Regions from separate parts of the Brevibacterium sp. FAM 27836 genome, predicted to be linked through region 2. Evidence: riboswitches for the same ligand, from Rfam matches in the RefSeq annotation. Region 2 holds a riboswitch; each other region holds the start of a gene.

The links. A riboswitch is a leader RNA that binds a small molecule or an ion and turns the genes downstream of it on or off. The one in region 2 is predicted to bind thiamine pyrophosphate.
Region 1: another riboswitch for thiamine pyrophosphate. It lies ahead of thiD (bifunctional hydroxymethylpyrimidine kinase/phosphomethylpyrimidine kinase); the one in region 2 lies ahead of ACSE4D_RS03655 (ECF transporter S component).
Region 3: another riboswitch for thiamine pyrophosphate. It lies ahead of ACSE4D_RS13625 (NUDIX hydrolase); the one in region 2 lies ahead of ACSE4D_RS03655 (ECF transporter S component).

Annotation. Positions count from the first base shown of each region.
Region 1 covers NZ_CP195711.1:3,051,047-3,060,602, reverse strand. The annotation lists gene ACSE4D_RS13685 (DNA-processing protein DprA) at 1-765, shown strand, start outside; gene ACSE4D_RS13680 (DEAD/DEAH box helicase) at 778-2,919, opposite strand; gene ACSE4D_RS13675 (HamA C-terminal domain-containing protein) at 2,895-3,779, opposite strand; gene mobF (MobF family relaxase) at 3,942-7,499, opposite strand; TPP riboswitch at 7,686-7,777, shown strand; gene thiD (bifunctional hydroxymethylpyrimidine kinase/phosphomethylpyrimidine kinase) at 7,854-8,678, shown strand; gene ACSE4D_RS13660 (TenA family protein) at 8,675-9,337, shown strand; gene tenA (thiaminase II) at 9,334-9,556, shown strand, end outside.
Region 2 covers NZ_CP195711.1:768,594-778,149, forward strand. The annotation lists gene ACSE4D_RS03650 (universal stress protein) at 22-981, shown strand; TPP riboswitch at 1,073-1,181, shown strand; gene ACSE4D_RS03655 (ECF transporter S component) at 1,203-1,832, shown strand; gene ACSE4D_RS03660 (ABC transporter ATP-binding protein) at 1,832-3,409, shown strand; gene ACSE4D_RS03665 (energy-coupling factor transporter transmembrane component T family protein) at 3,402-4,247, shown strand; gene ACSE4D_RS03670 (hypothetical protein) at 4,265-4,828, opposite strand; gene ACSE4D_RS03675 (putative quinol monooxygenase) at 4,885-5,205, opposite strand; gene ACSE4D_RS03680 (class I SAM-dependent methyltransferase) at 5,294-5,896, opposite strand; gene ACSE4D_RS03685 (LysR family transcriptional regulator) at 5,945-6,820, opposite strand; gene ACSE4D_RS03690 (NAD(P)/FAD-dependent oxidoreductase) at 7,000-8,202, shown strand; gene amaB (L-piperidine-6-carboxylate dehydrogenase) at 8,253-9,556, shown strand, end outside.
Region 3 covers NZ_CP195711.1:3,037,299-3,046,854, forward strand. The annotation lists gene ACSE4D_RS13580 (ATP-binding cassette domain-containing protein) at 1-241, opposite strand, end outside; gene ACSE4D_RS13585 (histidine phosphatase family protein) at 270-872, opposite strand; gene ACSE4D_RS13590 (PEP/pyruvate-binding domain-containing protein) at 937-2,094, opposite strand; gene ACSE4D_RS13595 (DNA-binding protein) at 2,154-2,549, shown strand; gene ACSE4D_RS13600 (transcriptional regulator) at 2,546-3,181, shown strand; gene ACSE4D_RS13605 (protein-tyrosine phosphatase family protein) at 3,192-3,638, shown strand; gene secA2 (accessory Sec system translocase SecA2) at 3,911-6,250, shown strand; gene ACSE4D_RS13615 (CGNR zinc finger domain-containing protein) at 6,441-7,022, opposite strand; gene ACSE4D_RS13620 (alpha/beta fold hydrolase) at 7,070-7,954, shown strand; gene ACSE4D_RS13625 (NUDIX hydrolase) at 8,061-8,504, opposite strand; TPP riboswitch at 8,495-8,593, opposite strand; TPP riboswitch at 9,030-9,125, shown strand; gene thiM (hydroxyethylthiazole kinase) at 9,214-9,556, shown strand, end outside.

The DNA of each region.
Region 1 (9,556 bases), 1.9 Mb from region 2:
GCGGTGCCGGAGATGAACCGCGCCGATGCGATCGCCTGGCGCAACCGCGTCGCCCCGCGCATTGAGGGCGACATCCCCGCACGAGTTGCGGAGGCGGAACGAGCCGGTATGTCCACGCTCATCCCGACCGATACGGACTGGCCGCACGCGCTCAACGACCTCGGCTCCCGCGCCCCGTACCTGCTGTGGACACGCGGGGCGACCTCCTTCCTCGCAGGCGCTCTCACGGATCGGGTCACGATGACCGGCTCCCGGGCGGCCAGCGAGTACGGCGTCCAGGTCGCCGGGCATCTCGCCGGAGACCTGGCCCAACAGGAGCGCACCATCGTCGCCGGCGGCGGCTACGGCAGAGACGCCGCAGCACACCGGTCGGCACTCGCCGGCGGTGGAGGCACGATCGCGGTACTGGCCGGCGGCATTGACCGTCCCTACCCGCGCGGGAACTCGGACCTGCTGGCCCGGATCGGCGATCTGGGGATGCTGGCCAGCGAGGCTCCTCCGGGGGCGACGCCGACCCGGTGGCGGTTCATGGCCCGCGCCCGTCTGCTGGGTGCGCTCTCGGGCGCGACGGTGATCCCAGAGGCAGGCTTCCGGTCGGGATCGCTGCTGGTGGCAACAGAAGCCCACCGGCATAGCCGCGCCGTCGGAGCGGTCCCCGGCCCGGTCACGTCGGCGGCGAGTGTGGGGCCGCATGAGCTCATCAAGCGCGGACGCGGTGAGATCATCACCGATACCGAGGTGCCCTTTACTCGGTTGATGGGTTGAGTGCAGCGGAAACTAGATCGTTGCCACTACTTCTCCGAGAAGCGAACGTTCAAAACTAGTAAGCGGTATTCTCTCTGTGCCACGCAACACCTGAATTGCTTCAAGCATCTCATCGAGACTTCGGGAGTTCCCAAGTCCGCGTACCAACTGTCGCGATATCTCAAGAGGCAGGCCGTACTCTTCCAACGTAGTGAGATGCGGAGCGGAGAACATGCTCTCAACTCGGGCCGAGAAACCGTCGAATGACCCAGATTCCAATCCGCGCTCCTCAAGAATCTCGCTCACGACTACATCGAGCGCCCTCAACGCAGTGGGAAAATTGTGGTCTAGCCAGTACCGCACGAAATCGAACGCCGCCTCAATCTTCTCGTCAACGCTGGGAGATTGGTCATGCTCGTTCTCAACAAACCCCGCGATAATGTCCTTCATTCGGCCTTCAACGAGAGATGCTTGATTGACTTGATAAGCGACTTGCTGCGCGCTGTATGCGCCGTGCCCACGATGATACGAAGGAGGAATGTAGTTCCACATCAGTTCGCAGACTGCCCGAAGCTCCGCCCATTTTGGGTAGGAAGTAGACCACTGCAGCGGCTGAAGCCGTGACGTGGGCAGCGTGCGAATATGCTTCGCAAGCTCGGTTGCAGCTTCCGGTTCTACCCCCTTTATCGAGCGCAGAACCTTCAGGCTAAGGCCCGACTCTTCTAATACAGGTGACACCCGCTCCCTGGTCTCGTCGCTCCAATCTCCTTCGTCGATCTGCACGAGTAGTGAACTCGGGGCAATATCGCTTTGGCTGACACCAGGAATGTCAATTTCGGGAAACTCTCTCGTCGGGGCATCATGAAAGAGTACGATCTCACCCACGAAATGCTTAAACATTCTGCCAACACGGCCACGTATGTTAGCGAATGTGAAGTAGTTGTATGCCCTATTAGCAACTTTGCGATCAAGAATTATGATGCGTTTTGCTCGGGTATTGACTCCTTCGATCAGAGAGTTCGTGCAGACAAGCGTGTCAAGATCACCGTCTTCGAATCCCTGTACCATCTTTTGTGCGCGCCAACGAGGAAGGCGTCCATGATGCACACCCACACCACGTCGCAGCGCTCTTGAGACAATCCAATCCGGATGGTAGTTCTCTTCGATCCACTCGGCTACTTCCGGTAAGCCCCGACTAACGGTCGCGCCACTTGACCGCTGTTCGATCAGCGCTTCCAAAGCCTTTCGCGTCTTTGCTGGGCTTTGGCAATATACCAACGTGGGGTCACAGGACGAACCAATCAATTCGGCTACTATCGCGAGGCGTTCTTCGTCGTTTGAAGCCTTGATTTTTCTGGTGTCAGCAGCAACGGTGGAGAAATCAGTTCTGATGAAAGAAGCACGAAGGTTAGAAGGGAGGACTGATGCGAGGCCATCCACGACTGGACCCGCAAAGTAAAACTGGGCGCCAGTCTTAGCGAGTCGCAAGAATGCCTGATTCAACATTGATGCGCGTTGTTCTAGAGTGCCTTCGCTCTCCTCCGCGAGCTTGTAGAACTCGTCAATGAAGAACAAATCAACCGCAGGGAGTTGAGGAACCGCGAGCAACCGCTCCTGTGTCATGACCAGGATGTTGCGTTCACTCAACTCCTGGTTCGGGTGGGTGACAATCTTGTACTCACGAAATTGGGAGAGGCGTCGGCGGGTCTCATCCAGAAGTGCGATGGTAGGAACCACGAGTACCAGGTTCTTGTACCTGCCAGTTTGAACTAGTGCATCTATAACCACGCTCTTTCCAAAGCTGGTTGGCGCCGAGAGAATTACATTCTCTCCTTCAACCAGGCGGTGAAATACTTGAGACTGAATGCGGTGGAAGACGGTCTCAGAGGCTGGGTTGGGTCGGTTCATTTCCATGATGACCGCATCCCGAAGAGAGTCATGGTCTGCACCTTGAACGGCATAGGGGTACAGTCCGTGCATCATTGCTAGACTTCGAAGGATTTCGCCCTCGGGTCCCGTCCTACTGATTTTCTCAAGCGCTCGAATTACAAGATCCGTGCTTTCAGATCCGATGCCATTAATTGAAGTGAAAGCAGCAATATCGGATAGGATCTCAAACTCGTCGTCAACCTCACCGCGTAGCAGAGATGTCAGTTCTGCGTGAGAGCCTGCCATGCTTTCAACCTCCCATCGAAAGCGGACGTGAGTTCGGCCTTGGTGTCCATTGGGAAGAAAAACACGTGTGCCCTGATCTGACGAGGAAGTGTCCAGTTCTCGTACCTGTCTCGCAGACTCTTCCAGTTGTTCATGACCTCGGTTCGTAGATCAGCGAGGTACTCCTCAGTGCTCTCCTTGTGCCTGCCCGCAGCTTCGCTGTCATAGGAAATGAAGATAGGAACTACGACACTCTTGAATGTTCTGTCCAACGAGGTCTTTCGAGACAACAGCGCGGTGATCATGTCCCGGTGAGGATAGTCGTCAGGAATCTTGTCGGTTATGGCGGCAAATTCGTACCGCAGGTAGTCGCGACTGAGATGTAGCTTCAGCTCATCATATATTGCGCTGGCTGCACCGTAGCTGTCCTTATAGAGCTTCGATTCGCCAAGCCAGAGTTCTAGTTCCCCGGAGGCTCCTGTATCGACAATGTGGGCACAGTCGAAACCTTTGACAGTGTCGTTGGCAGCGTCTTTGAAGTAGATCCGGGATATAAGTCGCGAACTTCCATAGAACTTGCGCAGAATCATGTGAAGGAGGAGTTCACCAATTTCTCCTCTTCTCTCAAAGTCGATGGTGGCGTAAACACGACTGAGAGCCTTCCCGAGCAGTGCTGTGCCAGTAGCGTGGTTGTACCCTTCCAGTTCTTGCGTAGGAAGAATCCAATCGGCTGCCCAATTGATCAGGTCGACGCTGAGGTCATCGGAGCGCCATGTTCCATCTTCGAAACCGGCGCAAAACGTTGCAGATGGTAAGAGACTGTCGGTGTGATCTACGACGAGTTCAAGGATCGTCTCAGGAACTGGGAGCTTCGTAGCCATTGCCGACAGTTACCTCCGTGGATAGCTGAAGACGCTCAACGGAGGTGCCCATGAGGTCGAAGTTGCTGTCATAGCTACGCGTGCCGCAGCCATGCGGTTGAGTCACATCCTATCCTCTTCGGCTGTAGCCAAGAGGTCCTCTGGCGTGAGTGTCACCAGATGTCACAGGGATCGTTCTTGCCTCCTGACGCTGACAGAACGTTGGGCGACAGAGTCTCCGGTCTGAGGAGTATCCGCAGCTACCCGACGTATGGCTGCCGCTGCGCGGGCGCGGTCAATCTTCTGCGCCGCGCTCTGGGGTGCCGGGCCGAGTGGGGTGTCGTCGCTGATTTGGTAGCGGTCGCGGTAGGCCGCGATGGTCCGGGCGTCACGTCGCCAGCGTGCCTGTTCGCGGTCACCGGACGGCGGGTCACCGAGCGGCTGGGTCCACGGTTCGCCGGTCTGGCGGGCGGTGTCGAGGATCGCGTCGGCGCGGGTCTCGATCAGCTCTCGTCGCTCGGTCAAGGCCTGGAGCATGTCTGCCGCGATCGGGCCCTGCACGTGCGGGATGAGGCCGGCGATCAGCCGCGGGGTCTTCCTCGTGCGCCCCGACCCGGCCGGCTGGGCGGTGGCGCGTGCGAGACGGTAGTGCATGACCTTGGCGATGTCCTCGGCGTCATCGAAGCCGCGAGCAGCCACCAGGCGCGGGAAGAGTGTATCGACGTCGTGGTGGTTGGCCTCGGCGCGGCGCAGCTCGGCAGTCAGCGCTCCGAACGCGACCGAGCCCAGCGTGGCGTCGGCCTGCTCTTCGGTCAGGCCTGAGTCGCGGATGAGGGCGGCCCAGCGGTCGTGTTGGGCGGCTGCGGCGATGGTTTCGTACTCGGCGGCGAGCTGAGCGATCGAGCCCCACTGGTCCTGCTCGGCGGTGATCGTCTCGTGCGCGGAGAGCTCGGCTCCCGAGTGCTGCAGCACTCCGTAGAGGACCGAGCGGCCGGTGGCTTCCTCGTTGTCCGAGGGGTGCGGTGCGGCGTGGTCGTCGGGGCGGTCGAGGACGACGTAGGCGTGGTTGGACTCGCGGCCGCGGGTCATCGCGACGTAGACGTTCTCACGGGTCGAGGACGGCTCGACCAGCACATGTGCGGCATCGACCGTGATGCCCTGCGCCCTATGCGCAGTGACGGCGTATCCCAGATCCACGTGCTCGGCCACGTAGTCGGCCGGCAGCACGATCGACCCGAACCTTCGGCCGGGCTTGCGGATCGTGATCGACCCATCATCGCGCACGTCAGTGACCTGCCACCGTTCGCCGTTGCGCACCCACCCCCGGCCTGTGCCGGTGCGCAGGCGCCGGTCGTTGCGGCGGGTGATGATCGTGTCCCCGACCCCTGCGGACGTGCGCTCGGCCAGCGCGACCTCTCTGGTGGGGCGGATCGTGCCGTCCAGGATCAGGTCGGCACGGGCCCTCGCGTTCAGCGCGGTCACGTCATCGCGGGTCTCGGCGATCAGCACCGACGCCCGTCCGGCGTCGCGGTCGGCACGCCAGGCGGTGTAGGCGGCGTCGATCATGTCCTCGGCGTCACCATCGCTGATGCGGCCGTGACCTGCGTAGGTGTCGATCACGCGGGTGCGGCCGTGGCGCAGATCGAGGGAGGCGGTCTTCTCCCATTCGTGGACGAAGCGGTGCACGTCCACGAGCTCGGGAGCGTCGTCGCGGTCGGCCACGAGCATCCCGAAACTCCCGCCCGCATCGACCGACTGGAGCTGCCCGTAGTCGCCGACCAGCAGCACCTTCGCACCCGCGCCGGCCGCCAGGGCGGTGATGCGATCCAGCGACAGGGTGCCGGCAAGGGAAGCCTCGTCGATGATGACGAGCTGACCTTCCTCGAACGTGGTGCCCTGGGTCAGATGGTTCTGCCACCATTTCGCCGTGTTCTCGGTCGCGATCCCGAGATCCTCACCGAGAACTTGCGCGGCCACCGCCGACGGCGCAAGCCCGACCACCGAGCCCTTCCCGTGCTGCTTCTCCCATGCCTGGCGCAGCGCTGCCATGGCGGTGGTCTTCCCGGCACCGGCCGGGCCGACCAACACGTCGAGAACCCGGCCGGAGACTGCGATCTGGGTGAGCGCTGCCGCTTGGTCGTCGCCGAGCAGGTGCCCTTCCCGGTCGGGCTTCGCGGTGATCTTCTCGACCGTCTCGACCTCGACCATCGGGCCGGTCAGGGTGCGGGAGCGTTCCAGGAGACGGTCTTCGGCCTTCAGCAGCACCGTGGAGGAGAACACGGTCGAGTGGCGGCGCCGGAACACGCTGGTGCCGTCTGGGCGGCGGAAAGCGGCCGGGCTGGTAGCGAGCTCGGGCGGCGTCAGCCGCAGTGAGGCCTGCTCGGCGGCATCGGCGATCATCCCCACGGTGGCCTCCCGGTCGCTCGCGGTCGCGAACCGCCATTCTATCGACTGTCGGCTTGCCTCGGCGTGGAGGTTCCATCGCCGCCAGGTCGAGCGCTTCTCGCCCACAACCTCGACCACCGAGGCGCCGAGCTTGGCGATCACCTCTAACGGCACATCATCAGTCCGCAACGGCCGCACCTGCTGCGCCGTGGCGAGGAGACCACCGGCCCAGCCGGTCGCGTCCTCACCCAGTAGACGGCCGGCCCGCTCGCGCCAGCCGCTCGTCAGGTCGGCCAGGGAGTGGACCTGCTTCTCGGGGCGGGTGGCGAGGGTGGCCTGGGCGCGCAGGCGCACGATCGTCCGCGCCGAGGGCCGGCGACCGTGCTCGGCGGTGTAGGCGGCGATGAGCCGGTCGGCCTCGGCATCGATATCGCGGGCGCGGGAGGAGAACTCCTCGATCAGCTCCTCGCTGACCCCGGTGATCTCCCACGCCGGGTTACGGTCCCGGCCCCGATCCCGCGCCTCCCACTCCACGCCGAGCGTGCCGGTGAGGCGGTCGGCCAGAACCGCGTTGTAATGCTCCGAGAGCGCGACCACCGCCGCATGCATGGGCCGCCCGTCCAGCGACCGCCAGCGTCCGTCCAACGCGGTCTGGACCTTGTTGGAGATCACGACGTGGGTGTGCAGCTGCGGGTCCCCGGAGCGGCTGTCGTAGTGATCGAAGGCCGTGGCGATCAGGCCGGTCACGTCGACCTGGGCGACCGCGCCATCGGCGGCGGTGTAGCCGGTGCGGGTCGCGGCGACCTCGCGCTCCATGAAGTCCACGACCTCGGCGACCGCGTCGTGATGCGCCTGAGCGATCAGGGCCTGCGTGCCGGCGTCGGCCACGCCCCACAGCACCGAAACGGACTTCGGCACCGAAAACGTGTAGTCGAAGCCCGCAACCGAACGGCGGTTGCCCCGCTCGATCTCCTCGGCCTCGATCTGGCTGATCTGCTCGGCACGCTCACCCATCCCCAGGCCAGGGTCGAGGTCCGCGACGCGCTGCTCGATCCGTTCCGCGACCGAGACGTACCGTGGGAAGGCCCGCCCGAGCGGGTCGCCGCTGACGGGGTCGCGGCCCATGCCGATCAGCAACTGCAACTGCGACTCTGAGACCTCATCGCCGTGAACGATCTGCCCGTCGCCGAGGCCGTGCAGAGCCGACCCCATCCAAGTGCCCGGTGGTGTTCCCTCCTCCGTGTAGTACCTGGTCAGCGGGGTCGAGAGGGAGCGATCGCCGTCGGCGGCAGCGATCGTGCGAAGCAGGTACTTGTACCCGTCACCCGCACTCATCACCCGCATCGAGACCGTCATGCAGATCAGGTGAACCGCGCAGTCACCATGCAGAACGGTGACAATGTCCGAGCGGCGTGCGTTACTCTGCGTAGCACCTCGTCAACGTAACGGTATTGACAGCCGTCGGTCACGGCGTTCGCACGTCTGAGCGGAGTAGTTCCGCGCCGCGTTCGCCCCTCGACGATGATTTTTGGCTATGGTGGATGTGTAGACACGGGGTGCCCGACGCGGGCTGAGATCACACCCGGGAACCTGATCGAGTTCGGACTCGCGGAGGGATGTCGATGAACGACGTTATGCAGGCACACTTGCGGGTGCTGGCGCGCACTCCCGTTTCCAGGCTCGACACGAGCGAGAGATGGAGACGGGACTTTGATTCCGAACGTATTGACCATCGCGGGCACTGACCCCACCGGGGGCGCGGGGATCCAAGCCGATCTGAAGGCTTTCTCCGCGCAGGGCGCTTACGGGATGAGCGTGATCACGGCCGTCGTTGCTCAGAATACACAGGGTGTGCAGGGCTTCGTCGCTCTGGAGCCGGGATTCGTTGCGGATCAGATCGCCGCGGTGTTCGAGGACGTGCGCGTAGACGCAGTGAAGATCGGGATGGTCGCCAACGCCGCTATCGCCGAGGCGATCGCCGAGAGTCTGGACCGCTACACGAAGTGCCCGGTGGTGCTCGACCCAGTGATGGTCGCCAAGAGCGGAGATCATCTCCTCGAGCAGGACGCCGTCGACACGATCCGCGAGCGACTGGTGCCGCGATCCACCGTGATCACCCCGAACCTCCCCGAGGCCTCGGTCCTGCTCGGACGCGACACCGAGATCGGCGACCTCGCAGGGATGCGGGCGGCGCTGGATGAGCTGCGTGGCCTCGGAGCCGGCTGGGTGCTGCTGAAGGGCGGTCACCTCGGCAGCGGCGAGAGCATCGACATCCTCACCGGTGCCGAGACCATCGAGCTGACCGCACCGCGCATCGACACCGTGAACAATCACGGCACCGGCTGCACCCTGTCGGCCGCGCTCGCCGCCCTCCTCCCGGGCCAGGCCGTGCCCGTGGCGGTGCAACACGCAAAGGAGTACCTCACCGAGGCGCTTCTCCGCGCCGGAGACCTGGAGGTCGGCTCCGGTCACGGCCCCGTCCACCACTTCCACGCCCTCTGGGGCGACGCACTTGACCGAGGAGGAGAACGATGACCGAGAGATTCACCGACGCGCTGCGCGATCAGAACCGAGACACCTGGGAGCGGGCGGTCTCGCACCGCTTCGTGCGCGAACTGTTCGACGGCAGCATCGACGACGCCGTGATGGCTGGCTACCTCGTGCAGGACTATCGCTTCCTCGACGGCTTCCTGGTACTGCTCGGCTCTGCGGTCGCGAGCGCCGACGCGCTCGAGCCGCGGCTGAGGCTGGCCCGCTTCATCGGCGAAGTCGCGGGCGACGAGAGCACCTACTTCCTGCGCGCCTTCGACGCGCTCGGCGTGACCGAAGAGCAGCGTGAGCTGATCCCCGACACGGAGGCGACCACCGCGTTCACGGCGCTGTTCCGCGAGGCGGCCGAGACCCGCGAGTACGCGGTGATTCTTGCGGTGCTGCTCGTCACTGAATGGCTGTACCTCGACTGGGCCACGAACGCGCCTGAAGCGCTGCCGGAGAGCTTCGTGCATGCCGACTGGATCACGCTCCACGACTACCCCGGGTTCCACGACCTCGTCGCCTTCCTCCGCGCCGAGCTCGACCGGGTCGGCCCCGCGCAGCAGGCGCTTGCCGAGGACTTCTTCGCGCGGGCCGTCGCGATCGAGCTGGAGTTCTTCGACGCCAGCTATACCCACCCGTTGGAAGGAGTAGCCCGATGACCCTCTTCGCAGACCTGAAGACCGCGATCGGCCCCGAGTGGCGGACCTACACCGAGCACGAGTTCGTACAGAAGCTCAGCGAGGGCACCCTGCCGCTGCCCGTGTTCCAGGACTACCTGGTGCAGGATTACCTGTTTCTCGTGCAGTTCGCCCGCGCGAACGCGTTGGCCGCGTACAAGAGTCGCAGCCTCGCCGACATCACAGACGCGAGCGGAGCGC
Region 2 (9,556 bases):
GCCCCGAGGGAGAGGTTCGAGATGTCTGCCCAGTCCCCAATGCCCGAGTCCCACACCCCCGAAACACGTCCGGCTGATGCCCGGCCGTCCGAGTCCGGTCTCAACCGGGAATTCGGCGTCCTCGTCGGCTTCGACGGCTCCGAACTCGCCGGTCTCGCGGTCCGCTGCGGCGCGCTGGAAGCCGAACGACGCAAGACCACGTTGACCGTCGTGACCGCATATCCGCTGCCGACGATGATCTACCCGAACATGGCGTCGATTCCCAGCGAGCCCGAGGACGCGATAGCGAAGCAGGATGCGGAGAAGATCCTCGCCGAGGCGGTCGAACTCCTCCGCGATCATCCCGGAGAGAAGAGCTTCCGCACCGTGCCCGGCGATGCGGCCGGCTCGCTCATCGCGCTGAGCACCGATGCCGAGGTCATCATCCTCGGCGCGCGGGGCCGAGGCGGCTTCATGGGCCGCGTCCTCGGCTCGGTGTCCACCGCCGTGCCGGCTCACGCGCACTGTCCGACGATCGTCGTCCCCCACCATGCCGCGAACGCCGAGGCGGACGGACCGGTGGTCGTGGCCGTCGACGGTTCGGACACCGGCCGGGTCGCCATGGTCACCGCGGCCGCCGAAGCCGCCCTGCGCCGAACAGCACTCGAAGTTGTCGCGGTGCTTCCGGCGGGAGAGGAATGGCTCTACTGGTACCCCGAGCTCGAGCTCAGCTCCGAAGTCACGGGACGGCGGCAGAAGCAGATCGCTGCCGGACTGGAGGAAGAGATCGCGCAGCTGTCCGAGCAGTTCCCGGATCTCGAGGTGTCCTCCTCGGTGCCGGTCGGTGACCCCACGCAGACGCTCGTCGAGATCAGCGCCAGAGCGCAGCTGACGGTGATGGGCACGCGCGGACGAGGACGGTTCCGCAGCGTCCTGCTCGGCTCCGTCTCACGCGGAGTCCTCAATCATGCCGAGGGCACGGTGATGGTCGTCCCGAGCTGACAGCAACGGCACCTGACAGCGCAGCGGCACCTGAGGGTCCGCGGACCGGACAGCTCCGTGCCGGAGCCCGCTCTCCCCTGTTGTACAGTGGTGGCTACGACAGGGGAGCGCCGTCAGGGGCGCTGAGAGTGCAGAAGAAGCTGCAGACCCTCGAACCTGATGCGGCTAGGACCGCCGAAGGAAGTCGAGACTCTTCACCCCTCCTTGTATGAGGAGGCACAATGCCGAAAACCACCACACCGAAAACCACCTCCGCCGCGGCGACCGCACACACCAGGGCTCCGAAATCGAAGCAGTGGCGGGTCGTGGACTATGTCACCACCGCCGTGCTCGGCATCGCCGTCGGGCTCGTGTTCTGGGTGTTGGCGCTGAGCTGGAAGGTCATCGAACTCGCCTTCCAGGCCTTCCCGCCCTCGATCGGGCTCATCGCCGGCCTGTGGGTCCTCGCCGGCCCCTTGGCCGCTGCGATCATCCGCAAGCCCGGAGCCGCGCTCCTGTGCGAACTCATCGCCGCCATCGTCGAAGCGGTCCTCGGCTCACACTTCGGAGCCACCGTGCTGCTGTCCGGGTTCGTTCAGGGCCTCGGTGCCGAACTCGTCTTCGCCGCCTTCGGCTACAGGCGGTTCACGCTCTGGATCACCGCGCTGTCAGGGGTCGTGGCCGCGGCGTTCATGGCCGTGAGCGAGAACATCATGTACAACGCCGAATGGCAGTTCGGCTATCAGGCGATCTACGCGGTGTGCGCCATCGTCTCCGGCCTCGTCCTCTCCGGCATCGGCGCCTGGTACGCGTATCGGGCGATCGCAGCCACCGGGGCGCTGAGCTCGTTCGCCTCCGGTCGCCTGCGCTGATGGCACTGCCGATCACGGCACGCGGATACTCGTGGACGCATGCCGATCGCGATACACCGGCTGTCGGGCCCCTCAACATCGACATCGCCGCGGGTGAGAAGGTCCTCCTCCTCGGCCCCTCGGGGGCCGGCAAGTCGACTCTGCTCCATGCCATCGCCGGCGTCCTGCCCGAGGAGTCCGGCGAATCCAGCGGTGAGCTCCTCGTCGGCGGCGAGGCTCCGAATCCTCGCCGAGGCGGCACCGGACTGGTCCTGCAGGACCCCGATTCGCAGGTGATCTTCTCTCGCATCGGCGACGATGTCGCCTTCGGGATGGAGAACCTCGGTCTGCCCGCCGAGACCATCGAAGCTCGGATTCCCTCGTCTCTGCGTGCCATGGGACTCGACCTGCCCGCCGAGCATCCGAGTGCGGCACTGTCCGGCGGGCAGAAGCAGCGTCTGGCTCTGGCCGGCATCCATGCGATGTCGCCGGAGGTCATCGTCCTCGACGAGCCGACGGCCAATATCGATCCGTCTTCCGCGCCCGGCGTCCGTGATGCCGTCCTTGCCGTGCAGGCCGAGACTCAGGCGACCATGCTCGTCGTCGAACACCGCGTGGGGCTGTGGCTCGATCACGTCGATCGGGTGATCGTGCTCGGCCGGCAGGGAATCCTCGCCCAGGGCGCTCCGAGTCGGGTCTTCGATCATCCGAATCTCTCAAGCGTCCTCATCGACTGCGGCATCTGGGTGCCCGAGGACCCCTCACTATCCCGCGATGACCGTACCCGGTCGCTGAGCGGATCCGTCCGGACCGATGGTGAGCCCGAACGGTCACGGGTTCTGTCCGACCGGGCGGACGACCGCCTCGGCGAGGTGCTGCTGCGCACGGAGGAACTCAGCGTTGCGCGACCGCGGATGCGCGCGCCCGCGGTCGCCGGCCTCGATCTGAGTCTGCGCGCCGGGCAGGCGCTCGGCCTCGTCGGCCCGAACGGGGCCGGGAAATCGACGACAGCACTGACCATGGCCGGGCTCATTCCCGAATTCGCCGGTGCGGTCCACGCCGAGGCAGATCTGCGTGACGGACTCAGACGCACCCGCCCCTTCGCCTGGCCTTCTGCTCAGTTGGCCCCGCGCATCGGGATGGTCTTCCAGGAACCCGCGCATCAGTTCCTCGCTTCCAGCGTCGCCGGCGAACTCGAACTCGGTCCGCGACTGGCCGGCTGGTCGAGTGCCGAGATCACGACACGAGTGGATGACCTGCTCGTGTCACTCGGTCTGGCCGAACTCTCGCAGGCGCACCCGCAGAGCCTGTCCGGAGGAGAGAAGCGGCGCCTGTCGGTGGCGGCCATGATGGCACCTCGACCGCGAGTCCTCATCGTCGACGAGCCGACCTTCGGTCAGGATGCGCTGACGTGGGCGGGACTGGTCGAGATGTTCCTCGATGCTCTCGCGCACGGATCTGCGGTCGTGGCGGTCAGTCACGATCAGGCGTTCCTCGAGGCGATCGGGGCCGATCTCCTCGATCTCGGCGACCACGGTGGTGGGGCCACGACTCTGTCCGCCGACGTCCAGGTCAGGGCCGGTGATCGCGGTGAGTGAACGACTCGTGCGGGTGCGCTCCTCCCCCACCGAGGCGGCCGTTCCGGATCCGGGCCAGCTCATTCCCGTCATGCGCAACACCCTCGTGGTTCGGTGCAACCCGCTGACGAAGATCGGGGTGGCGCTCATCCTCATGGTCGGGGCTCTGCTGAGCATCGACCTGGTCTCGGCCGGAGTCGTCTTCGTCTTCTGCCTTCTTGCCCTTCCGGCCACGGGTCTCGACCTGTCGGCGGCGGCGAAGAGACTGTGGTTCCTGCCTGCCGGCGCCCTGCTCGCGGCCTGGGGTACCGCCTTGCTGGCGGAGAAGACCGGACCCGTCGTCGTCGACTTCGGACCGATCCTATTCACCACCGGATCGCTGTCCGCGGCCGCCGCGATCTTCCTCCGGGCTCTGGCCCTGGCGATTCCGCTCATCGTGCTCGCCTCGACGATCGATCCGCGCGACCTGTCCGATGCGCTCATCCAACATCTGCGCCTGCCCGAGGTGGTCGTGGTCTCTGTACTTGCCGCCTCGCGGCTCCTCGGACTCCTGATCAGCGAATGGCAGGTGCTGTCGATGGCGCGGCGAGCCAGGGGTGTGGCCGGAGGTTCGCTGCTGCGGAGGACTCACAGCCTCTTCAGCGGGGTGTTCGTCCTGCTCGTAGTCTCGATTCGTCGCGCCACCACACTGGCGATGGCGATGGAGGGCCGTGCGTTCGGTCGTCCCGGCCGGACGTGGCGCAGGCGCTCACACTTCGGGGTCCGGGATCTCGTGGTCGTGCTCATCAGCCTGGCCGTCTGTGCACTGGCGATCGTCGCCGCGCACCTGCTGGGGACCTGGAATCCGATCATCGGCTGAAGCTGAGCCGAAGCGCTTCAGTCCCGGGCCGACGGGCCTGCGAGCCGGCTGAGGAAGTCCTTGCCGAAGGCCCGCCATTCTTCGAGAGCGTCCGGGCTCGGCAGCTTCGAGGTGGTGAGGACGACGAGAGTCTTGTCGTCGCTCTTCGCCTCGGCGGCGACTTCGACCTTGATCCCGCCGTCGAGGTCCGCTCGCCAGAAGGAGCGCTTCGCGGTCTCGGAGGTGCGGGGTTCTCCCTCGAGGGCCGCTCCGTTGAGAGTGCCGTCGACGAAGGAGGCGAACTTCGCGATGAGGTCGCTGCGCTGACCGGAAATCGTGCGGGAGACAGCCACGTCGAAGGTGCCGTCGGCACGCTGCCCCGGCACCCGCCGACCGATCTCCTGCTCGTAGGCGACGACTGCACCTTGGACCCACCAGCCGTGGTTGTCGACTTGGCCTTCGAACTGCGGATAGAGAGCGTCGGCAAGTTCTCTGTGACTCGCCGACGCTCCCCCGGCCGCCTCGAGGCGAGCGCGGGTGTCCTCCCACTTCTCGCCGAGGGCGTTCTCGATCGCCGGAATGTTCATCCCTCTGGTCGCCATGGCAGAAGTCTAATCTCTGCGGCGCCCAATAGCGACGGTTCAGGCCGGTCCGGCGATCAGTCGATCTTGAGTTCGCCCATCTCGTCCCAGCCTTCGCCGTCGATCTTGCGGGAGATGATCTTCGGGGTCGAGGCCAGGTGCGGGCGCATCGCTTCGAGCCCGGCAGCGAAGTGATCGCTCGTGACATGCGGTTCGGCACCCTCGTCGGTGAATGCTTCGACGAGGACGAACTCGTTCGGGTTCTCCAGGCTCTTCGACCATTCGAAGAAGAGATTGCCCGGTTCGGCCCGGGTCGCCTCGGTGAAGGTGCGCACTGCCTCGGGGAACTTCTCGACGCTTTCGGGCTTCACGTCGTACTTCACAACGATGAAGATCATGGGATTCTCCTTCAGCTCTTTGGTGGATGGTTCGTCTTCAGCCTAGTTCGGTCGACCGCACGAATCGACTGGACGCAGCGAGAACGCCTCACAGTCGTGTGGCGATGAGGACGAGGAAGTCGCTGCCGGCGTCGAAGGGGTGCAGTTCCCAGGTGGAGAACCTCTGATCGACGAACATCCCAGTGGCCCTGAGATCGTCGGCGAAATCATCGAAATCGTAGCCGCGTCCGGCGCCGAACCCGGACACGAAGCGGCCGCCGTGCTTGAGCGTGGACTTGATGTTGCTCAGGGTCTGCCGGCGGGAGGCCGGGTCGAGGAAGGCGAGCACATTGCCGGCGCAGAAGGCCACGTCGATCTCATCGATCCCGGTCCCTGCGAAATCGAAGTCGGCGAGATCGCCGGTGTGCCATTCCCCGCTTGGGTAGTCCTCCTCGGCGACGGAGATGAGGAATTCGTCGAGATCGACGCCGTATACAGTGTGCCCTTCTTCGATGAGCAGACCGCCGGCCCGCCCCGTGCCGCAGCCGGCGTCGAGGATCCGAGCTTCGCGCGGAGCCATCGCGTTGACGAGTCGGGCCTCTCCCCCGATGTCGTGCCCGGCGGCGACCTGTTTGCGCCACATCTCGGCATAGTTCGCCGAATGCTCGGGGTTGACCCTGCGGACCTGGTTCCACTTGTGATCGAAGCTCATGGCCTCATCCTAGGACGATTTCACAGCTCCCGACGTCGAGGTCGGTGCTCACACGAACACTTCGGCGATGACCGCGGCCACGGCGCTGACCGGATCGCTCGGGTCCGGGGAGGTGAGCACGATGATCTCACGCCCTCCCGCCTCGGCGACGGGATGCAGATCGACATCGGGCCCGCTCAGGGACATCATGATCGGCGTCGCCAGGGTCAGGCCCAGCCCGGTCCCTGCGAGTGCAAGGGCGACCGCGGTGTCGGTGACGATGTGCGTCTCCTTCGCATTGATTCCCAGCGCCGAGGTGGCCAGACGCATCGCTCGGCCGAAGAGCTCCTCGGCCGGCGGGAGGATCCAATCCGCCTCGGCCAGTTCCGTCTCCCCCGGTCGAGCCCGGCCGGTGGGCACGACGATGCCGAAGTCCTCTTTCGCCACCGCCTCCCAGCTCAGCCCGCGCATCGGCGGCAGCGGCACCGCCGGATAGTTGATCCCGATCCCCAGATCGATGACTCCGTCGATGACGGCCGCTGACATCGACTCCACATTGATCTCCCGTGCCCGGACCTCGATGTGCGGGTGGCGCTGCGCCAACCGGTGCACGACTTGCGGCAGCGCTGTCATCGATGCGGATCCGAACACGCCGAGGGTGACGATCGCTTCGCTGCGGAAGTCGCGGCCGAGCATCGCCATCTCGGCCTGCTTCTGGGCGGCGAGGATGTTCCGTGCACGCGGCAGCAGGGTGCGCCCGGCCTCGGCGAGGATGAGCCCGCGGCCGCGGCGGACGAACAGTTCGGAGTCGACGACCTTGCGCAGTGCGGCGATGTGCTGGGACACCGCGCCCACGCTGTAGCCGAGGTGGTCGGCTGCGCGCGTCATCGATCCCAGTTCGGCCACCGCGACGAAGGTGCGCAGCTGCCCGAGTGTCCACGTCATGGAGGCATCCTAGCTGTCTTTAGGTTTCCTCAACAGAGTGTTCACAAACTCTCTCTTGTCCTTAACTGTGAGGGCGAGCACAATGGGGGAAAGTCGCAGTCCGCCGACATCGACGTCGGCGTCTTTCGCCTCTGCGGCGGCCAAAGGCGGTCGCCGCGGGGGCAGACAGGGAGGTCACAGTGGAGATCCCGACCGCACCGAACACGGATCCGACCACGCCTGACAGGGTGCCGGCGAGTGTATCGGTGGTCATCATCGGCGCAGGAGTGATGGGCGCGGCCATCGCCTTCCACCTGGCCGAACGAGGCGTCGAAGACGTCGTCATCGTCGAACGCGACGCTCCCGGCTCCGGTTCGACGTCGAAGGCGGCAGGAGGGGCGCGCTGCCAGTTCTCCGACGAAGTGAACATCGCCTTGGCCGCGCACGGCCTCGAGGTGCTGCGGAACTTCGAAACCGATTTCGGAGTCGACATCGACCTCGTGAGCAATGGCTACCTGTTCCTCCTCGACTCCGAGGAGTCCGCGCAGGCCTTCTCCGAGAATGTGGACCTGCAGCAGCGGATGGGACTCGACTCGCGCATGCTCACCGTCGCTGAGGTGGCCGAACTCGCCCCGCACGTGAACACCGAAGGGCTCGTGGCCGGGGCGTTCAACCCCGGTGATGGCCATTGCACCCCCGAGGCGGTCGTGTCCGGGTACATCACCGCCGCTCGCGAACGCGGCGTGCGGGTGCTCAAGGACTGCGAGGTGACCGGATTCGAGGCCTCAGCCGGACCCGACCGTGAGATCACCGCGGTGGTGACGGACCACGGCACCATCGCCTGCACCCAGGCCGTGTGCGCGGCCGGCGCCTGGTCCGGACTCATCGGAGACCTGGCCGGGGTCGACCTTCCGGTGACGCCCCTGCGACGGGAGATCATGGTCTCGGAACCGGTCGACTTCGACACGACCGGGATGCCCTTCACCATCGACTTCACGACCAGCTACTACGTCCACCCGGAAGGTCCCGGTCTGCTCTTCGGCTGCCCCGATGAGGTCGATGACTGGTCGTTCAATGACAAACGGGACCCGAATTGGCTGACCACCCTGGCCGAACACATCGAAGCCCGCACGCCCGCGCTCATCGATGTGGAGGCCAAACGCGGGTGGGCGGGGCTGTACGAGATGACTCCGGACCACAATGCGCTCATCGGTGAGGCCGAAGAGCTGACGGGATTCTTCTACGCCTGCGGGTTCTCCGGCCACGGTTTCCTCATGGGGCCGGCCGTCGGGGAGGTCGTCGCCGACCTCATGACCGGCCGCGCCCCCTTCGTCGACGTGACCCCGATGGACAAACGCCGTTTCATCACCACCGGACTGCGCAAGGAGCTCAACGTGGTCTGAACGCCCCACCCCACATACCTTCCTGCACCACCGTCACCGAAAGGACAGCAATGACCGCACTGCCCACCGACCAGACCATCTCCGACCTTCTCACCGCCGGACTCAGCGCCTGCGGCGTCGACCGATCCGTACTCGAAGGGTCGGTCGCCTCGGCGCATCTGCCCGCCCGCTCCCCCATCACCGGCCAGAGGCTCGGCACCCTCGCCGCCGACACCCCGGAGACGGCGGCAGGGAAGATCGGTGCCGCCGCCGAGGCCTTCGCCTCCTGGCGTGACGTGCCGGCGCCCGTGCGCGGACAGCTCGTCCAGAGGTGGGGCCAGCTGCTGAGTCAGCACAAGGAGGATCTCGCGAAGATCATCACCGTCGAGGCCGGAAAAACCCCCTCGGAGGCAGCCGGCGAGGTGCAGGAGATGATCGACATCTGCGAGTTCGCGCTCGGCCAGTCCCGACAGCTGTGGGGCAAGACCATGCCCAGCGAACGACCCGGACACCGGCTCATGGAGACCTGGCACCCGCTCGGCGTCGTCGGCGTCATCTCCGCGTTCAACTTCCCTGTGGCCGTGTACTCCTGGAACACTGCCCTGGCCCTGGTGGCCGGGGACTCCGTGGTGTGGAAGCCCTCGGAGAATGCCGTGCTCGCGGCCTTGGGCGCACAGTCTCTGCTGGCGCGGGCCGCCGCCGAGGTGGGAGCACCAGAAGGGCTCGTCCCGGTCCTCGTCGGAGGCAGGGACATCGGTGATGCGATGGTGCGCGACGAACGGGTGGCTCTGGTCTCGGCCACGGGATCGGTGCGCATGGGTCGTGAGGTCGGGCCCGTCGTGGCCGAGCGCTTCGGGCGGATCCTGCTCGAACTCGGCGGCAACAATGCCGCCATCGTCGCGCCGAGCGCCGATATCGAACTGGCTCTGCGCGGTGTCGTCTTCGCCGCCGCCGGAACCGCCGGGCAGCGCTGCACGACCCTGCGCCGGCTCATCGTCCACGAATCCATCGCCGATGAGTTCGTCGACAAGATCGTCTCGGCGTATCGGACGCTGAGCATCGGCTCACCGACCGATGACGGTGTGCTCGTCGGCCCCCTCATCAACGCAGGCTCCTTCGATGCCATGCAGGCCGCCCTCGAACAGGCCACGGCCGAAGGCGGCGAGGTGCTCTGCGGCGGAGCACGGGTGCTCGCCGAGGAACGGCCCGATGCCCACTATGTCGAACCGGCGGTGGTGCGGATGCCCGCACAGACAGCGGTGATGGAGTCAGAGACCTTCGCACCGATCCTCTATGTCGTGACCTATTCGGATCTCGACGAGGCGATCGAGATCCACAACGGGGTCCCGCAGGGCCTGTCCTCGGCGATCTTCAC
Region 3 (9,556 bases), 1.9 Mb from region 2:
CGATGATCCGTCGCACCTTGGCCGCGTCGCGGGTTACGTCCATGCCGCCGACTCTGGCGGTTCCGGCATCGAGGCCGGTCAGGGTCGCCAAGATGCGGATCGCCGTTGTTTTCCCGGCCCCGTTCGGGCCGAGGACGCCGAGAACGGTTCCAGGGCGGGCACGCAGATCCACGCCGTCCAGCGCAGTGTGCTTGCCATACCGCTTCACCAGCCCCTCGGCCTCGATTACATAGTCACTCACTCGAATCTCCTTGTCTTTCTCGCGGCGTTCAGGGGCGCAGCGTCTTGGGGAAACCCGTCCATTGCAGTTCGGGGCGAAGGTGGCTCATGTCGTTGAACATGGTGATGCTCGGCGGCAGCTCGGGCCGGTTCTCGATCACGGTCAGAGCGGCGTTGGCGCTGCTGAGGCCGAGCCACCGCACCGCCGGTGCGTCCAGGGCATGACGGATGAGCCACGCGATCGGGTAGGCATGGGTGATGAGCACTTCGTGCGCATCGTCGTCGCCCTCGGGCGGTGTGGCGAATCTCGCGGTGAGGCTCCGGGCGATCTTGTGCCCGGCCTCGGCCTCGTTGGTGTCGTAGCCGTCGAAGAACGGCACCCACGACGGTGGAGTCTCTTCCGGTGTGGGCACGTAGGGTACGTGGTCGATCAGCTCGGGTGCTCCGCTGACGGGCGCAGTGCCAGTGAGGAAGATGTTGAGTTGTTGGGCGCTATCGGCGGCTCGTGGCAAAGGCGAGTGGTACACGGCGTCGATGGGAAGATGCGCCAATCGCTGACCCAGCAGGCGGGCCTGTTCGTGCCCGGTGTCAGTGAGGTTGCCGAACGCGTCGGCGTCACCGTGCCGGGCAATGTAGAGATACCTGGTTGCCATGAGTGGGTCGGGAGCATCATGACGATGCTCCCGCTCTCCTTTCAGTCGGGGGTAGGGTTTGGGGTCAAAGAACGGTCACAGTTCCGGCTGTCCCGTCAAGCGTGATTCGGTCACCGTTCTCGATATGGGCAGTGGCGCCGTCGATGCCGAGCACGGCAGGGATGCCGTACTCGCGGGCGACGATCGCGGCGTGCGAGAGCGCGCCGCCGGTCTCGGTGACGACCCCGGCGGCGACAGTGAACAGCGGCGTCCAAGCGGGACCGGTGTACGGGCAGATCACGATGTCACCCGCGCGGACAGTCGGGAAGTCCGAAGGCCCGCGCACGACACGAGCCGCCGCGGTGACGGTTCCGTGAGCACCCGGAGTGCCGCTCAGCACCCCGGCCTGATCGGACGAATCATGAACCTTGCGGGCCGGAAGCGCGGCGGTGATCGGACGTGCTTGAAGAATCCAGACAGTGCCGTCAGCAACCGCCCATTCAACGTCTTGCGGCCCGCCAAGCGCAGTCGCGATCCAGCCCAGGTCGGCCAAGGCTGTGACCGTGGCGTCGTCCAGGGTGCGCGCGGATTGCCGGTCGGGGGCGACGGCACTGGTCGCGACACCGCCGTGCTCGTGATCCAGGTCGACACGGGTCTGCTTGCTTCCCGCCGAGAAGCCGACGATCCCGTCCGGGGTGACCTCGTAGGCGTCGGGGGCGACGGTACCGCCCACGACTGGCAGACCCAGCCCCCAAGACGCTTCGATCCGCGTCGGCTCATCGGCGTGCTGAGGGGTGAACATGACTCCTGAGACATCGGCCTCGATGACCGGCTGCACGAGCACTGACATGCCCGAAGCCTGCGGCGACGTGTCACCTGAGCGAGTCCAGTAGTCGCCCACTCGCGTGGCGCGGGCCGAAGCCCAGCAGGTCGCGACCGCCTGGCACACATCGTCTGCGCCGCGCACGCCGAGGACGGTCTCGTACTGGCCCGCGGCCGACGCCTCTGCGCTGTCCTCGTCCGTCGCCGATGACCTCACGGCCACCACAGGGTCGCCCATCCGCGCCAGTTCACGGGCAACCGCATCGCGCAACGAGCGCCCGACCTCGATGCCGGTCCGCTGGATGCCGCTCGGCACGACGAACCCATCGGGTACCGGCAGCCCCGCGCGCAGCAGCACTCCGAGCGTCGCCGCTTTCCCGCCCGTGTCCGTCCGGCTCGCCTCGGAGAGCGTTGTGAGCATCACACCACCAATCAATGAAGTATTGACAACAGTGTGTTGATCGTAGCAGGATGGGTGGCATGGAACGCAAGCACGACCTCGAACGACCCGGCCCCGCCGACCATGCGCAGGCCGAGCGTGAGCGCAACGCCCAAGGCATGCTTCTCGACAAAGGTGCAGACCAGTTGGAGCCGCGGCCGTGGCGACCTGAACCGGCTCCGCCGTCAGCGGTCGAGCTGACGCAGTACGCCCTGTGGCGTTCATCCGAACTGACCCCGGATGAACTCCTGGGAGCGCTCTCGTTGCTCCCGGCCGCTCGCGCCGAGGTTGAGAGCGTGGAGATCGGTCTGCTCTTCGCAGCTCGCAACGAGGGGCTGACCTGGGCGCAGATCGCCGAGGCGATGGGCTTCCGCTCGCCACAGGCGTGCCAGCAGTACGTCAACCGCCTTAGCGCCCGGCAGGACAAGCGAATATGACCCATCATTCCGCGGCATCACTACTCGTGCTGCACGCCGTGCGGCTCGTGGGGTTCGCCGACAGCGAAGCGGTTGCCGAGCGTGCAGGAACGAGCCACGCCGACGCGCTGCGCCAGTTGAGCGTCGCGGAACATGCGGGGTGGGTGCAGCACGTCGCGTTCGCCGACCTCGATGGGTGGTCGCTCACCGACTTTGGCAAGGCGGAGAACGAGCGCCAACTCGCGGCAGAGCGCGTGAGCGCCGACCCCGATGGCGTAGTTGCGTCCACCTACCGGGTCTTCCTCCCGCTCAACGCTCGCTTGTTGCGAGCGGTCACCGACTGGCAGATCAAACCGACCGAAACGCATCAGTTCGCGCCCAATGATCATTTCGATCGCGCATGGGATGGGCGGGTTCTCGAAGAACTGACGGCCCTCGGAACGGAACTTGCTCCTTTGATCGAGAATCTATCTGCCGTTCTCGCAAGGTTCGACGGCTACGTCGCGCGGTACGAGTTGGCGTTACGCAGGGCCATGAGCGGGGAACTTGACTGGATCGACAAGACCGACATCGACTCCTGCCACCGCGTCTGGTTCCAACTCCACGAAGACCTCGTCGCAACCCTCTGTATCGACCGACGAAATGAAGCATAGGCACCGCGACATGAACGCGATCGAGACATGGGAAACCGGTAACGGCGTGGTTGAGTTTCCCGATGGCCGCCGGGTTCGAGGGCGTGGCCTACTCGCGCCGCTTCCCAACGGACTCGATCCTCAGTTCGGGTTCTATCTCCTGGGACGCGCCCCGCGTATCGATCTCTGGCCACACCGCTGGGTTCTATGGCAGGACTTCTCCCTCCCGACCTCCACGGCTGACGCCGTCGCAGCACTCCATGAGGCGTACGAACGAGCCGCAATCGAACGGGTCGAGATCGCCTGCGACGGCGGCATAGGCCGAACGGGAACGGCCTTAGCCGCGCTCGCCATCATCGGTGGGGTACCCGCCAATGCCGCCGTGGCCTGGGTAAGAAAGAACTACCATCCGCAAGCGGTGGAAACCCCGGAACAACGACGCTGGATCGGCAACGTCTCCTCGCAATTGAGAACATAATCACTACTCATTTCTGCTTTCATCATGGCGACAGCAAAGGCGAACGACCCCGATTAACATAATGCGATCGATACTGAACCGTCTATACACAGAGAAAGACACCCCGTAGTCCTGCAAAAGTACGAGCGTCCTGATTGGCCTGATTCTGCGCTGCTCAGCCTACTCGGATGCGGACTTACCGCTTCCAGGAGGCGGCTTGAGCGAGGTCGAGCCGAGTCCGTGCCAGTAGCTGTTCCCTGATCCCGGTCAGGGTGGTCAGGTAGCGTGAGGTGATGGTCGGACCCGAGCCGTTGCGTGAACAGGGGGCGTGGTGGCAGCGCCCTCTGAGGTGGGTGAGTCGTTTCCGCCAGGATCCTGGCACGGCGAACCTGCGCACGTATGCGTCGCTGGTCGAGGGCATCGTCTCCCAGCGCGCGTCGCTGCGTTGCTTCACTGACGACGATCTTCTGAGACGTTCGGCTGGGTCCGTGTCGATCAGTTTGGACGATGATGACGAGCTGGCGCGCTTTCTCGGCGTGGCGAGTGAGGTGGCGCGGCGTCGGCTGGGGTTGGAGCCGTTCGAGGTGCAGCTGCTCGCCGCCGTGAGCATGCTACGCGGCCGGGTAGTCGATATGGCCACGGGCGAGGGCAAGACGCTGGTCGGGTTCCTCGTGTCCGCCGGTCTCGCCGCGGCCGGCCGGCGCGTGCACGTGCTTTCGGCAAACGACTACCTGGCGGGCCGAGACGCCGATGCCGGAGAACCGTTGTTCTCCGCGTTCGGCCTAACCTGCGCTGCGGTCGTCGACGGAATGGGTCAGCCGGATCGCTCCGAAGCGTACCGGGCTGACGTCGTGTACGCGACGGTGCACCAGATCGGGTTCGATCTGCTGCGCGACCGCCAGCGCCTCCCCGAGGCACGGCGGCTGGTGCCGGGATTGGACGCCGCGGTGGTCGATGAGATCGACGCCGTGCTGCTCGATGACGCGATGGTGCCGCTGGTGATCGCCGGCGACGCCGACCCGCAACCAGAAGAAGCATCTTTGGCGCAGGTCATCGCGGAACTGACCGAGGAGGAGCACTATCAGGTCGAGGGCGACCGGCGCAGCGTCGCGTTCACCGAGGCAGGTATCGCTCGTGTCGAATCGGCGCTCGGCATCGATGACCTATATGCGCAGGAGCATGTCGAACTGTTGACGGCGGCGCATGTCGCACTGCACGCGCACGCGCTGGTCGAACGCGACGTGCATTACCTCGTCACCGATGGACGGGTGCAGCTGGTCAACGATGCCCGTGGCCGGGTCGCGGATCGTCAGCGTTGGCCGGACGGTCTCCACGCCGCCATCGAGCGCAAAGAGGGACTGGAGGTGACCGGGCAAGCTGAGATCCTCGACCAGGTGCTCGTGGAGACAGTCGCCCGCGGCTATCGGACCCTCACCGGGATGAGCGGCACCGCCCTCGAAGCGGCCGAGCGCCTCGCCGAAGACCTCGACATCAAGACCGGGGTCATCCCCACCCACCGCCCCTGCATCCGCGAGGACGCCGCAGACCGGCTGTTCGCCACCGTCGAGCAACGCGACACCGCCGCAGCCGACGCCGTGCGTGCAGCCCATGATGCGGGACAGCCGGTGCTCATCGGTACCGGCAGCGTGGCCGATTCTGAGCGCTTCGCCCGATTGCTCGCCGAGCTGGGTGTCGAAGCGCGGGTACTCAACGCGAAGAACGACGCTGCCGAGGCTGAAATCATCGCCCGCGCCGGCGAGCACGGTGCGGTCACCGTGTCCACACAGATGGCCGGCCGAGGCGTCGACATCCAACTCGGTCCAGGAGCTGCCGAGACCGGCGGCCTGCTCGTCATCGGGCTCGGACGATACGACTCGGCCCGCCTCGACCGGCAACTGCGCGGCAGGTCGGGCAGGCAAGGCGACCCCGGCAGGTCCGTGTTCTACACCAGCCTCGAAGACGACGTGGTGACCGAACAGCTCCGCATCAGCGACCAGCCCCGCTCCATCGCCCCAGACGGGCTCATCGGCGACCGGAAGTTCGCGCGTCTCTACGAGCACTCGCAGCGCGTCGCCGAGGGCAAATTGCTGCAGCTGCACCGCACCACCCGCAGCTACCACACCATGACCGACCAGCATCGACAGGCGATCCTGGATACCCGCGAACGCCTCCTCACCGAACCCGACGCGCTCGATGACTACCTCCAGCAGGTCTTCACGGATGCTCCCGGCCGGGCGGGCGCATGGGCGGCGCAACGTCGCCGCCTCGCCACGGAAGTCGTGCTTTACCAGCTCGACCGCGCCTGGACCGATCACCTGAACCACCTCGCCGCCGTCCGCGAGGGCATCCACCTGCGAGTTCTGGGTAGGCAGAACCCGCTGGACGAGTTCAATCGAATCGCCGGCGACTCGTTCCGCAGCCTCGGCCCCGACGCCCTCGCAGCAGTCCGGCGGGTTCTCGACAACGCACCCGACGACGCCACAACCCTCGGCGATCTCGGCCTGCGCCGCCCGTCATCGACCTGGACGTACATGGTCACCGACAACCCATTCGGCTCCGAAGCAGACCGCGTGGTCGCCTACCTCGGAAACTTCATCAGGGGCGGCAGACCACCGTCGATCACGTACACCTGACCGCCAGCCCCAACCACCGTCCGCTACTCCGCCAGCGAAGCTTGGCGCGCTCACCGACGCGATCGATGACGACCGCTCTCTCTCGACACCGTTGACGCGGTATTACACCGAGGAAGGAACCCCGTGGGCCTGCAAAAGTAACACGGTCCTGATCGGTGCTTTCTGTTCACAACCTTACCGACAGCCTGAGCTAAGACTTGTTGTCTCGCCCGGCGGCATGGCGGGCGACCTTAGCGCGGTTGCCGCATCGTTGCATGGAACACCAGAGGCGCTGCTGCGAGCGTGACCGATCGATAAAACGTATTCCGCACCTCTGGTGCGAACACACCTTGATCCGTGACTGTTCTCCTTGGGCAATAATCGAGATTGCATCTGCCGCGAGCACTCCAAACACGTTCTCTATCGATGCCATTTTGGTTATGACCAACTCAGGGTCTGATTCGTCAATCTCCTGACGCGGAGCCGCAGCAGCCCATCGGTTGACCAGCAAAATGTGCCGCGAATGCAGCGCTGTTTGAGGGACAAGCAAGGCATCAATACTCTCACGCAGATCAAGGCAGTCGCTCAGATCCTGGTCCGTGATGGAGGTCTCGACGCCGAACCCAGATTCAGGTGGAACGAGCCGGGCTTGCCCTGCCCACACCCTCAGTGTTTCCGGGGAGGTCAGTGTCTCGCGGGGCGTCGTAGCCCGGTCTCGCAGTGTGTTGACGAAATCGAGCGCCACTGATCCGCCGTAGAACAGCCAAGGCTCGAAACGCTGTGATGCAGTCACAGACCTCATTCTATGAGCTAACCCTTTTATGCGGTTAGTATCGAATTGTGATTGATGTTCTGAGCTTGCCTTCGATTCGCCTGCACTACACGCTGTCAGGGAACACTGACCCGAATGCTCCGACGGTCGTGCTCCTGCATGGCTGGCCGCAAACCTCAGCCTGCTGGGATCAGCTCACCCCGCTCCTGCCAGACGCCTATCGGGTCATCGCCCCCGATCTGCGCAGCTACGGGCTCAGCGACAAGCCCCAGGGCGGGTACTCCAAACGTCGCATGGCTGCCGACATCGTGGAACTTCTCGACGCACTCGACGTCGAACGTTCCCATGTGGTCGGCCACGACCGTGGGGCACGAGTAGCGCACAGGTTCGCGCTCGACCAGGCTGACCGGATCAGGACGCTCGCGGTCTTGGATGTCGTGCCCACGCATGCGATGTTCCAATCCGATACCGCGACGGCGGCCGGATTTTTCCACTGGCTCTTCCATATGCAGCACGACCTCCCCGAGGCAATGACATCTGGTCGGGAAGAAGAGTATCTTCGCTATTTATTCCATCGATGGACACTGCGGCGCGACCGTCTCGAACCGATGATCGGTCACTACATCGAGTCCTTCAAGCAACCGGGCGCAATGCATGCGGGATTCGAGGACTACCGAGCGACCTGGGAAGACCTCGATCACGATGAACACGACCATCAGGTGGGGTACCGGGTCACCGTTCCCACGTTGGCCCTTTGGGGAGATCACGGGCTCGCGGCCCAAGCTCCAGTGCTGAGTAAGTGGAGAGACTACGTCGAAGAAACCCGAGATAGCACGTCTCTCCTTGAAGGTGGCATCATCGAGAACTGCGGGCATTTCGTACCGGAAGAACGCCCTGAATCTCTCGCTATGCGACTGCGAGACTTCTGGGATCGTCACGAAACGATCAACTGACAGAACCCGCATTGTGTCGCACTGCATCTACCAGGAACCCCGTGCGGTTCCAAAAGTAGTTGTCCTCTTTCCGTCGTTCGGTATCATTCAAACGTATTGAGATAGTTCAAGAGCTTTGCGCGAGCCGGAAGGCAGTCTCGGCAACTTCGCGCACATCAAGACTGAGTGCAAGGTCTCCGTGTTCGAGGTCTTCGATTGAAAACCAGCGTGCTTCCAGCGCGTCATCAGCTGCCACGGGTACCCCGGTTCGCCAGTCGCACCGCACCGCGACGAGGACGAAGTGCTGGAGGAGGGTGCCGGAGTCGTCGTGATGGAAGGCATCGACAGCGGTGAACACCTCGCGTGCCTCACCGTGCACGCCGGTTTCCTCATGCAACTCGCGTAGGGCGGCTTGCTGAATTGTTTCGCCGGTTTCGATTTTCCCCCCAGGGAAGCCCCACCGCCCGACATCTGGCGGGTTCGCGCGACGCACCAGCAGCACGTCGCCGCCACGGATGACTGCTGCGATCGTCGCGACGATCGGACGGGACGGAGAGGTGGAAGCACTCACTTGGACATTCCTTCGCTAGTTCGAACTAGAGCAGGTTCGACGGGTGTGATCTCAGCCGCAGATCCCGTGCAGCACCCCGTGTCACGTCACACCAGTCTACCGAGGATTTGTGCTGCTCATCGGTCGCTGGCTCTTTGCGAGGGAACGTTTATCCGAGGTCTTGCGTTCACTCCCGCCGCTTTTTTCGTGTACTGACGGAGGTGCGGGTTCCGTGCAGCAGGAGTGGAGGGCGCCGATGCCGCCGGCCGATCTCACCCGGAGCCCCTCAGAGGCTGGTAGTCCTCAGCGTCTCCGTGCTCCTGCCGACCGCATGGTTTTGTACCAGGATGGGGCCGTGGTCGGCTGCCCGTGTTGGTATTTGATCTTTCTATATGGTCCCTGACACCGTGGGCTGCACCGATCTGGTTCAGTGTCGGCGAATCACCGTCGACAGCCCCCGCCAGGATCTGCCGTGCTCCTGACCATCGGCGGCCCTAGCGTTCCACGGGAGTGCTCCCAGTTGTGGCCGAATGCGTTAGGGTAGTGGGCAGTGACACGGGGTGCCGCACCCAGCGGCTGAGATCACACCCGTCGAACCTGATCCAGTTCGTACTGGCGAAGGGAATGTCCGGATGACTTCAGCGCGTTCGAGATACCGATCCAGGTGTCCGCTTTCGGCGTGCCGTCATGGTGATCGACTTTCTTTCGCAGTGGAAGAAAGCGAGAGTTCATGTCTGTCTCATCATCCGCGGTTCTGCTCGGTGAGCTGAGGGCGCAGACCCCGTTGGTGCAGTGCATCACTAACTCGGTGGTCACGAACTTCACCGCGAACACCTTGCTGGCCATCGGCGCGGCACCGGCGATGGTCGACATCGTCGGCGAGGCCGGACCGTTCGCCCGTGTCGCCGGGGGCCTGTTGGTGAATCTGGGAACGCCGATCCCGGAGCAGCGTGCGGCGTCCGAGGAAGCGGTCGCCGTGGCGAACGATGCGGGCACGCCGTGGGTGCTCGATCCGGTCGCGATCGGGTCGCTGCCCATCCGGACAGCTCTCGCCGAGAAGCTCGCCGCCCAGC